DNA from 2 places in the Bacillus sp. AK128 genome. Region 1 is predicted to be linked to the other one. Evidence: predicted binding sites of a transcription regulator. Region 1 holds the regulator's gene; the other holds the start of a gene.
The links. The regulator Rex, encoded in region 1, represses fermentation and respiration genes when NADH is low (regulators of the CRP and FNR family bind a similar motif). The targets are predictions, from matches to a motif close to TTGTGAAATATTTCACAA.

Region 1 (5,390 bases):
TCCTTGAAATTTATCAATTTTAAGTATGGAAAACTTAGCTATATGCCAAATTAACGTTCTTGCTTGTTCTAAGTATAGGTATTATCCAATAACAGCTAAAATGTCATTTTCACGAAGTACTAAATATTCATTACCTTCATACTTAACTTCAGTACCTGAATATTTTGAGAAGATGATACGATCACCAGTAGATACTTCTAGAGCAACACGCTCACCGTTATCTAGTACACGTCCTGTACCAACTGCTACAACTCTTCCTTCTTGAGGCTTTTCCTTAGCAGAATCTGGTAGTACGATACCGCTAGCAGTTTTTTCTTCAGACTCAACAAGCTCAATAATTACGCGATCTCCTAATGGCTTTAACAAGTGAAACAACCTCCTCTAAATAATAGTGTATTTTAGTCTTTTATTAGCACTCGAATATAATGAGTGCTAACACAATTATTATAATAATGAAACTCCATCTGTAATGCAAGTATTTCGAACTTATTTTTTAAAAAATTCTAGTGTGAAATTCCGACAAATTTCTTATTAAAGAAAGGCTCATACTATGCCTAAAAATCTATTCTTTACATGTCAATTGCCACTTATTCTAGATAACCTTTCTACTATATTTTAAACCTTTAACATACAATATGTAGAATACTTAGAGCAGCGCTTAAATAAATAATTACTTCATTTTCTTTAGTTTCTTTTATGAGCCTTCCAATCACCCATTCATCCCACCAAGTGGTATCGTTATTTAGTAAATGTAATTATATGATACAATACGGTTGGGAAATGTAAGCTAAAAGGAGAATTAACATTGGAGAAACGGCATTTTTATGTAGTTCTAACGTATATTATCATGCAGTTTTCTAGTTTATTAGGAGTTCCATTACTAGTACAGCTCGGAATCGCCCAAAGAGAAGTAGCTGTTGCCTACTGGCTAATCTTTAGTTTTTTTACCGCTCTAGTTATCATACTATTCCTCCTACGTGAGGATATGAGGATTACTACCCGAGAAGATCGGAGTTCGATACCTATTGCAGTATTCTGGTCCTTTGCCGGAGTATTTATGGCATTATTTGCTCAAGGAATAGCAGGCACGATTGAAAATAGAGTCTTTGGTATTGAGTTGGGCTCGGAAAACACTGAATTTCTTGTTGAGATTGCTTTAACTACCCCACTATTTATTGTAGTAACTTCTATAATTGGTCCAATCTTAGAGGAGATTATCTTTAGAAAAATATTATTTGGCACATTATATAAAAGATATAACTTTTTTATAGCTGCACTTTTAAGCTCAGTTATCTTCGCAATGGTACATATGGATTTCAAACACCTGTTAATATATTCTGCAATGGGCTTTACGTTTGCATTTTTATATGTAAGAACCAACCGAATCATTGTACCAATTATCGCACATGTTGCGATGAATACCTTTGTTGTACTAGTTCAGGTCGTGTTTAAGGACAAGATTGAGGAATATCAAGAGCAGGTTGAGTCCATGCAAGCTATGATTCATATGATTTGGATTCACTTTATGTAATTGGAGGCTTTAAGTAATATGCGAACATCACCCTTTTTAATGGGCATTCTATACTTTGGAATGGGGATTATTTTTACGGTTTTGGCCATTCAAAGTAAAACAGAGGATATATGGAGCTTCCCTACCATTCTCCTCATTGTTGTCGCAACATTCGATTTCGGTGTAGGAATCAGAATGTTTGCGTTAAATAAGAAAATAAAACAAATAAAAAAATAAGACTCAGGTTGCTGAGTCTTATTTTTTATTCTCCCTTATTCATCTCGGCTTCTGCCATCATTCTCTTTCTATATGCACTTCTTGAAATAAGAATGCTGATCTCATATAAAATAAATAACGGGATCGTCACCATCATATGTGATAGTAGTTCTGGTGGGGTAATGAAAGCCCCAATGACTAATAAAATGAAATAAGCATATTTTCGTACCTTTGACAAAAAGATTGGAGTCACAATCCCTAAACGTGTTAAGAACATAATCACCACTGGGAGCTGAAACAATAATCCAAACGGGAAAGTTAATTGAACGAGGAATTCAAAGTATTCGTTAATTCCAATCACTTGTTCAATATGCAACCGTTCAGACAGCCTTGTCATAAAGTCCACTACAAACGGAAATAAAATGAAGTAGGAAAAAGAAATTCCGGCAAGAAATAAGAATAAGGAGATCGGAATATAGCTTAAAGTGACTCTTCTTTCCTTTTCATATAAACCTGGACTAATAAATGCCCAAAGCTGAAATAAAATAATCGGGAAGGTCATAATAAACGCGATAATAAACGCAAATTCCATATATACTTTAATAGGGTCTGTCAGTCTAAAGGCATTCATTGTTAGCTCTTTAGCTTCATCGGCATTCTGTAAATAGACAATAAGAGGTTCGGCTAAAAAGAAGCTCCCTACCATTGCAAACATGAAGAAAACGACTACGATAATCAGTCGTTTTCTTAATTCACCGATATGATCATAGACAGACATTTCATTTTGATGACTCATCATATCTCATCCTTACCTTACTTGTTACCTTCTTTTTTCTTGTCGTCATCATCATCATCATCTGCTAAACCTTTTGTTGCATTTTTGAATTCACGTAATGTATTACCTGCAGCCTTACCTAGTTCAGGCAGCTTTCTTGGTCCAAAAATTAATAGTGCTACGAATACGATTAATAATAGGCTTCCAATTCCAACGTTTGGCACACCCATCACCTCCTTTTAGTCAAGTGGATATGTTTTTAAAAAGTAGATTAAAGATTGTAATTCGATCGACAAATCAATATGATGAATTCTCACCGTATCTGGAACGTTCAGTCGTGCAGGCGTGAAATTTAAGATTCCTTTTATTCCTTTTGCAACAAGGCGATCTGTGATCGGTTGAGCAACCGAAGCCGGAACGGTTAAAATCGCAACCGATACGTCTGGGCCAATCCGTTCTTCCAGCTCATCTAAATGGAAAATGGGTACACCACCAATTTCACTACCAACAAGCGTCTCTTCCACGTCAAATGCCATTTCAATTTTGGTACTATTATTTTTAAGGAAGTTATAATTCAAAAAGGCAGTCCCTAAATTCCCTACACCGATTAACATGACCTTCGTTAATTCATCTTGATCGAGTGTTTTTCGAAAGAAGGTTAATAAATACTGGATATTATAACCGTATCCCTTTTTTCCAAGTGCCCCAAAATAAGAAAAATCTCGGCGAATCGTTGCCGAATCCACCTTCACTGCTTCACTTAGTTCAGCCGATGAGACCCTTTGTTTTCCTGATAAATATAAATTCTTTAAAAAACGATAATATAACGGTAAACGTTTAGCCGTAGCTTGTGGTATTTTTGATTGTTCTTCGCTCAATAGTATCACCCATATATTCTACGATCTTTGATAATCCCCGCTTTTGCCTCCAGTTTTGGTCATTAAATAAGTCGGGCCAATAATCATTCCTTTATCGACTGCCTTACACATGTCATAAACAGTTAGAGCACAAGCAGAAACAGCTGTTAATGCCTCCATCTCCACACCAGTACTTCCCTTTGTTTTGACTTCACCTTCTATAAGCAATTCGTAAGCGTCTCCCTTTTGATTCCATGTAAATGATATATTAACACCTTTAATGGGAATGGGATGACACATTGGGATTAGATCGGGGGTTTTTTTAGCAGCCATAATTCCAGCTACCTGTGCAACCGCTAACACATCTCCCTTTTCAATTTCCGAATCAACTATTCTTTGATAGATCTCCTTGGAAACTTCAACACTAGTTCTGGCAACCGCAGTGCGGACTGTATCCGTCTTAGAAGTGATATCGACCATCTTTGCATGACCTTGATCATTAAAGTGGGTGAATTCTGCCATTCGTTAACTCCTCCAAAACTTGTATTCCTACCTATGACTATACACTATTTTATACTAGTTGTCGCATTCCTTTGTGAACAATTTATAACTTCTATCAGTGTTCATCTATTGCCCCTTATCCCAAAAATATATACACTATTAGTAGGAACTTGAGGTGAATACAATGATTGTATTGCAATTAAATCAAATTACAAAATTTTATGGCTCAGAGCCTATCTTATCGAATATAAAGCTAGAAGTACAATCGAAAGATCGAATCGCTCTTGTCGGTCGAAATGGTGCAGGTAAATCTACTCTTTTAAAGATCATAGCAGGCATCCATTCGCAGGATAGTGGAGAAATCATTAAGCCAAAGGATGTTACGATTGGATATTTAGAACAGCACTCTGGCTTAGAAACAACACTCTCCATTTGGGAAGAATTACTAACTGTATTCTCCCATTTAAAGAAACAGGAAAAAGAGCTCCGGCTTATGGAAGAAAAAATGGGAGATCCTGCTTTATTTCAAGACCAAGCGCGGTACGAACGGGTCTTAAAGGAATATGACTTATTACAGGAGCAATTTAAACAGCAGGGTGGCTATCAATATGAATCTGATATGAGATCCATTCTCCATGGTTTAGGTTTTGCCAATTTCGATATTGCTACACCTGTATCTAGTTTAAGTGGTGGCCAAAAAACAAGGCTAGCTCTTGGTAAATTATTACTATCGAGGCCAGCACTTCTCATCTTGGACGAGCCCACTAACCATTTAGATATGGAGACTCTCTCCTGGCTTGAGCAATATTTAAACTCTTACCCAGGTGCTATTTTAATTGTCTCCCATGATCGTTACTTTTTAGATAAGGTTGTAAGTCAGGTCTATGAGCTTGCTCGAACCTCTATGTCTAAATATCACGGTAATTATAGTCAATATCTCATTCAAAAAGCAGAAAACTATGAACGTGAGCTGAAGCAATACGAAAAACAGCAAGAAGAGGTCTCGAAGCTTAAAGACTTTATCCATCGTAATATCGCAAGAGCCTCGACAACCAAACGAGCACAAAGTAGAAGAAAACAGCTAGAACGAATGACCTTGATGGATCGCCCAAATGGTGATGAAAAATCTGCTTCATTCCGTTTTGATATTACTCGACAAAGTGGAAATATGGTGTTAAGGGTTGACGAGCTTGCCATCGCTTATGAAGATCACGATCCTACTATAAAAAATATTAGTTTTGCCCTTAACCGTGAGGATAGCGTTGCACTAATAGGTCCCAATGGAATAGGTAAATCTAGTTTACTAAAAGGTATTATAAATAAACTCACACCAAAAAAAGGTACCATCCAGTTTGGGTCAAATGTGACAATTGGTTACTATGACCAAGAACAAGCAAACTTGAAATCAAATAAACGCGTGTTAAATGAATTATGGGATGACTATCCACATATCCCTGAAAAGGAAATTCGAACAGTACTAGGTAATTTCCTATTTTCAGGTGATGATGTACTAAAAGAGGTTTCAAGTTTA
Region 2 (5,390 bases), 180 kb from region 1:
CGGCATAAACGTTACTTTAAAGCCGATTACAAATAACCAGAAATGCCACTTTCCAAGCTTTTCGTTCAGCATATGACCGAACATTTTTGGCCACCAGTAGTAAAGTCCTGCAAATACGGCGAACACAACACCTGGAATTAATACGTAGTGGAAGTGTGCAACTAGGAACAACGTGTTATGGTACTGATAGTCTGCAGCACCCATCGCAAGCATTACCCCTGTAACTCCACCAATCGTAAAGCATGGTACGAACGCCAGTGACCATAGCATGGCAGTACTAAATTTAATTCGCCCTTTCCTCATTGTAAATAACCAGTTGAACATCTTTACCCCGGTTGGTACTGCAATTAACATGGTTGTGATTGAGAAGAATGAATTGACTAAAGGTCCAGATCCCATTGTATAGAAATGGTGAACCCAAACAATCATACTTAGGAATGCTATTCCTACAATTGCATACACCATCGATTTATAACCATATAATGTCTTTCGAGCAAATGTAGCAATAACTTCTGAGAAAATACCGAATGCAGGTAAAGCTACAATATATACTTCAGGGTGTCCCCATAACCAGAAGAGGTTAGCCCAAAGCATGTCACTTCCTCCAGCAGATACTGTAAAGAAATGTGTTCCATATAGTCGGTCAAATGTCATTAAAGCAAGTGCAACTGTGAAGATTGGGAAAGCCGCAACGATGATGACAGACGTAACTAAAGTCGTCCACGTAAACATCGGCATTCTCATTAATGTCAAACCTTTAGTGCGCATTTTTAATATCGTGACGATAAAGTTAATCCCTGTCATCAAGGTACCGATTCCGGCAATCTGAAGGGCAATTGCATAATAGTTGTTCGCAATACTTGGACTAAATTCCTTACCTGCTAGTGGAAAGTAAGACGTCCAACCAGCATCAGGAGATCCACCAATAACGAAAGAGATATTAAATAACATCGCACCACTCATAAATAACCAAAAGCTAAGTGCATTTAACTGAGGGAACGCTACATCTCTCGCCCCAATTTGAAGTGGAATGACCACGTTCATTAAACCAATAAGGAATGGCATTGCCATGAATAGAATCATGATGACACCATGAGTTGTGAAAATTTCATTATAATGCTGAGAAGATAGTAGCTCCATCTCAGGTCTTGAAGTTTGAGCCTTCATTAATAATCCATCTATACCACCACGGAAAAACATTAATACCGCAGCTATGATATACATAATCCCAATTCGCTTATGATCAACAGTGGTTAACCATTCTCTCCAAAGGTAACCCCACTTCTTTAAATAGGTGACTCCAAAAAGAATTCCAATCATTGATAGTGCAATAGATATTTGTGCTCCAAGTATTAACGGATCACCTGTAATTAACATTTCATCCCATCTAATGCCCACTGTGGTCACCTCCGTGTTCCTCGTGTTCGTCATGATTTTCATGCTCATCGTGGTGATGATCATGCTCATCAGCCTCTGAGTCATTCTTATAATTGTCTTCCTCTTCAAACGTTCTACCTTGGTAGCCATGGTATTCATACAACTCTGGGTTCGTATAAGATTTTGAGTTGACGTCCGCATGGTTTACCCACTCAAGATGAGTATTAGAGAAGGTTAATCTACCTAAATGTGTTGGTTTAAGAAGTTCTTCATATTCGTCTTCTGTTAATTTAGGTGCAGTATCCTTAACCTCATTCACCCACTCATCAAATTCTTGATGTGTTTGAGCAAGTACTTCAAATTCCATTCCTGTATAACCACGACCATTAAAGTTCGTGTTTCTCCCAAAATAAGACCCTGGATTATCAGCAACTAGATACATTTGAGTTTCCATCTTATTCATGGTGTATTTTTGTCCACCAAGAGCTGGCACCCAGAATGACTGCATCGTCCCTGCAGAAGTTAGTCGGAAATCAATTGGTCGATCTTCAGGGATATTCACATAGTTAATAGTCTCAATATCATGCTCAGGATAACTAAAGATCCATTTCCAATCTGCTGAAGTAACATGTATAACAAGCGGCTCATGATTCTCAAATCCTTTAGGCACTTCCTCAAGTGCGTATAGGGTTTTAACCGTTGGAATCGTAAGAGCAATTACAATTAAAATAGGAATTGCTGTCCAGACAATTTCAAGCACCGTACTACCATGCTCTTCTGGTGGCTCATAGTCCATATTCTCTGGTCTTTCTCTGTACTTCCAAACGATGTAACCAAATAAACCGAATACAACAACCACAACAAGAAGCATCCACATAATTGACCAATTTATTAGTTCAGCAATGCTTCTTGCAACTGGACCTTGTGGCTCTAAAACAACTAAATTTGTCTCACACCCACTTAGCAAAAGCGCTACTGTAACCATTAGTAAAATCGAAAGAAAACCTTTTCGTTTCACGCTCTCATCTCCTTAAAATAGAGGGAATTTATAATTGTAAAGCTAGTATTAAGTTTGTGCACCTTTTCACATAAGTGTCACATTTGAACCAAAGTTTGCTCAGAACTTCACAAACTTGTCACAAACGAACCCTTTTGCTTTTAATTTCAAGGGACGTTGTAATCGAATTCTTTTCTCGCATCATACATGCAGCTCCCTTGTAAATGAATTGTATCACAGCCACCAAAGAAAGGCTGTGACAGAATTAGGAACAGAATGTGACAAAAATAAGAAGGAAACAAATAACACATTATAGGATAAGCACATTTAATGTTGGGATTGGCATTGAATGGAACTTGCTATTTTTAAAATGGATTATAAGAGGATTTACTTATATGTGAAGATTGATGGACTGAGGGATTCCTGGGTGTGGTGAGTTTGGAATGGAAATAAAAGGATTATCGTTGATAAAATTTACAGTTTCGTTGATAAAACAGAAAAAGTGTTAGTTAAGCATTGAGAATTAGTTGATATATCTATAATTTCGTTGATAAACAACTTCTTTTCGTTGATAAAATGGATTTCACCAACAAGTACCGTTAAGATCAATCCTTTTCAAACTAAGAAATGTTTTATTTATCTCAAAAACTCCAAAAGTTATAGTTCATCTTGTCCTTTCAGATTACAGTTATTATAAACTCGCTTTAATATAACCATTTTTTAAAAAAAGTGCCTGATTCCGGATCTATTTTAGTCCATGAAGTAACAGACACCCCGAACATCAAGCTTAATCCTCATCCTTTATATCAATATCTTCAGGAATGGGTTCATTCATTAACTCTTCCACTACCTTTTTGTATTTCTCAACTTGCTTTAAGTGTGTATCGAATTGATCCTTATTTATTAAGTATTGCTCACCATCGTGGATGCATCTTATTTGCTTTTGGTGGATTAAATTTAAAATCTCATTTTCTTGAAGTGATAAATAATCGGCTGTTTCTTTTACAGATAAATACATGGTTTCACTCTTTTCCTAATATAGTCAGCTTTAATTATGAAAGATAGGGTGAGATTTTTGCAAACTAATTATTAAAATAGGCTGTTTTCGTATAGATTGTTGTTTTTATAAAAATCCCAAAAGCCGGATTTTTACCTTAGTATTAAGATCTTGCTTTACAGAAAGAGAGTCACTCTTTTCTAATCTCTACTCAATTTACTTATAATACTGGTTGTACAGCCAAAATTAATGTCACGAAAGCAACAAAGATTTAGAAAAGAGCCTTAAAATTAGTTTGCTATCACACCTTCGCATCTCTTAATAAAGCTTTATATAAGAATTCTTCAATAAAACAACCCAAAATAACGAAGAAAACCCTTTCATGTAATAAAATCTAACATAATATATAAAATTTTCAGATTTTTCATTGACTTTTCAAGTGTGATGACATAAATTATAGATATCAAGTAATCATGTTAGTTTTTCTAACATATAGCGTAATATGAACTAACAATAAAACCATAAGGGGGAAAAAGATTTGGATACTACTTTCTTACTCAATAGTGTTTGGGTCATGCTCAGTGCAATCTTAGTTATTTTTATGTTAGGTGGATTTATTCTATTAGAAGCAGGTTCTACTCGAATGAAGAATGCAGGTCATATTGCCGGTAAGACGATTTTCACTTACGGATTGGCATCATTAGTATTCTGGGCAGTTGGATATGGATTTATCTTTGGCGGAAATGCAAACTTCTTAGTTGGAATGTCTGATTTCTTCTACTCAGGTTATGACGCAGAAGGAGCATCATTATCTGGTGCAGTCTTCTTCTTATTCCAATTAGCCTTTGCAGGAATTGCGATTACGATTGCTCTAGGCGGTTTCGCAGAGCGTGCCAAATTATCTGTCTATATTTTATTCACAATCCTTTTCTCAGCACTTGTTTATCCAGTAGTTGCCCATTGGATTTGGGGTGGCGGTTGGTTAGCCGAGCACGGAAAGCAAGACTTCGCTGGGTCAACGGTTGTTCACTTAACCGGTGCCATGGCAGCATTAGCTGCAACTATTCTTTTAAAGCCACGTATCGGGAAATACAATAAAGACGGCTCAGCTAATAACATTTTTGGTCATAACCAAGTATATACTGCATTAGGGGTTTTAATCCTTTGGATCGGATGGTTTGGTTTCAATGCAGGTAGTACAGTTTCAGTTGATGGTGCATTCTTCGGATTTGTTGCCCTTAACACAAATCTTGCAGCTGGTGCTGGAGCAGTCGCTGCATTATTAATCTCTTGGTTAGTATTAGGTAAGTCAGATGTTCCTACGATTCTAAATGGTGCGTTAGCAGGTCTAGTAGCCATTACAGCATCTTGTGCTTTCGTCGACACATGGGCAGCAGTGCTAATTGGATTTATCGCTGGAGTATTAGTATTCTATAGTGCAAGATTCTTTGAAAAGAGAAAAATTGATGATCCAATTTTCGCTCTATCTGTTCACGGTGCTGCAGGGATTTGGGGAACATTATCGACTGGATTCTTCGCTACACCAGAGCTAGCAACTGTTGGTCAACCTGGCCTATTCTATAATGGCGGTTTTACTCAGCTAGGCGTACAATTAATGGGAGTTGTTTCAGCAGGAGCTTATGCATTTATCGTTTCCTTCGTCCTACTGTTAATTTGTAAGGCTGTACTAAAGGGTCTTCGCGTAACAGAAGAAGAGGAAATCATGGGATTAGATGTTAGTGAACATGGAAGCTACGGTTATCCAGAAGTGTTCTTAGATTCTAAAGGTGAAAAAATAAGTTCATAAGCAATAGGAAGAAACACAAAAGACACCCTTTTGTGTTTCTTTATTTAGAGGAAGTGACCTATGTCTACGAACAAAGAAGTCTACACATCAATTAATGAGTGGAGGAATCAGCATGTCTATTCCTCACAATCTTCTATCCAATTAAATAAAAATCACGACCAAATTTTTATAGAGGTATTTCATAAGGCTTATCAAATAATGGTTGAGCAGCA

Region 2: the regulator Rex is predicted to act here: its motif matches at 2,450-2,467, upstream of qoxA (cytochrome aa3 quinol oxidase subunit II).

Annotation. Positions count from the first base shown of each region.
Region 1 covers NZ_CP096379.1:4,437,091-4,442,480, forward strand. Annotated here, with positions in the region: gene groES (co-chaperone GroES) at 82-366, opposite strand; gene M1D60_RS22115 (CPBP family intramembrane glutamic endopeptidase) at 806-1,531, shown strand; gene M1D60_RS22120 (YdiK family protein) at 1,550-1,747, shown strand; gene tatC (twin-arginine translocase subunit TatC) at 1,773-2,522, opposite strand; gene M1D60_RS22130 (twin-arginine translocase TatA/TatE family subunit) at 2,540-2,731, opposite strand; gene M1D60_RS22135 (redox-sensing transcriptional repressor Rex) at 2,741-3,379, opposite strand; gene moaC (cyclic pyranopterin monophosphate synthase MoaC) at 3,398-3,880, opposite strand; gene M1D60_RS22145 (ABC-F family ATP-binding cassette domain-containing protein) at 4,044-5,390, shown strand, end outside.
Region 2 covers NZ_CP096379.1:4,257,018-4,262,407, forward strand. Annotated here, with positions in the region: gene qoxB (cytochrome aa3 quinol oxidase subunit I) at 1-1,398, opposite strand, end outside; gene qoxA (cytochrome aa3 quinol oxidase subunit II) at 1,388-2,362, opposite strand; gene M1D60_RS21390 (excisionase family DNA-binding protein) at 3,162-3,392, opposite strand; gene M1D60_RS21395 (ammonium transporter) at 3,910-5,178, shown strand; gene M1D60_RS21400 (DUF294 nucleotidyltransferase-like domain-containing protein) at 5,239-5,390, shown strand, end outside.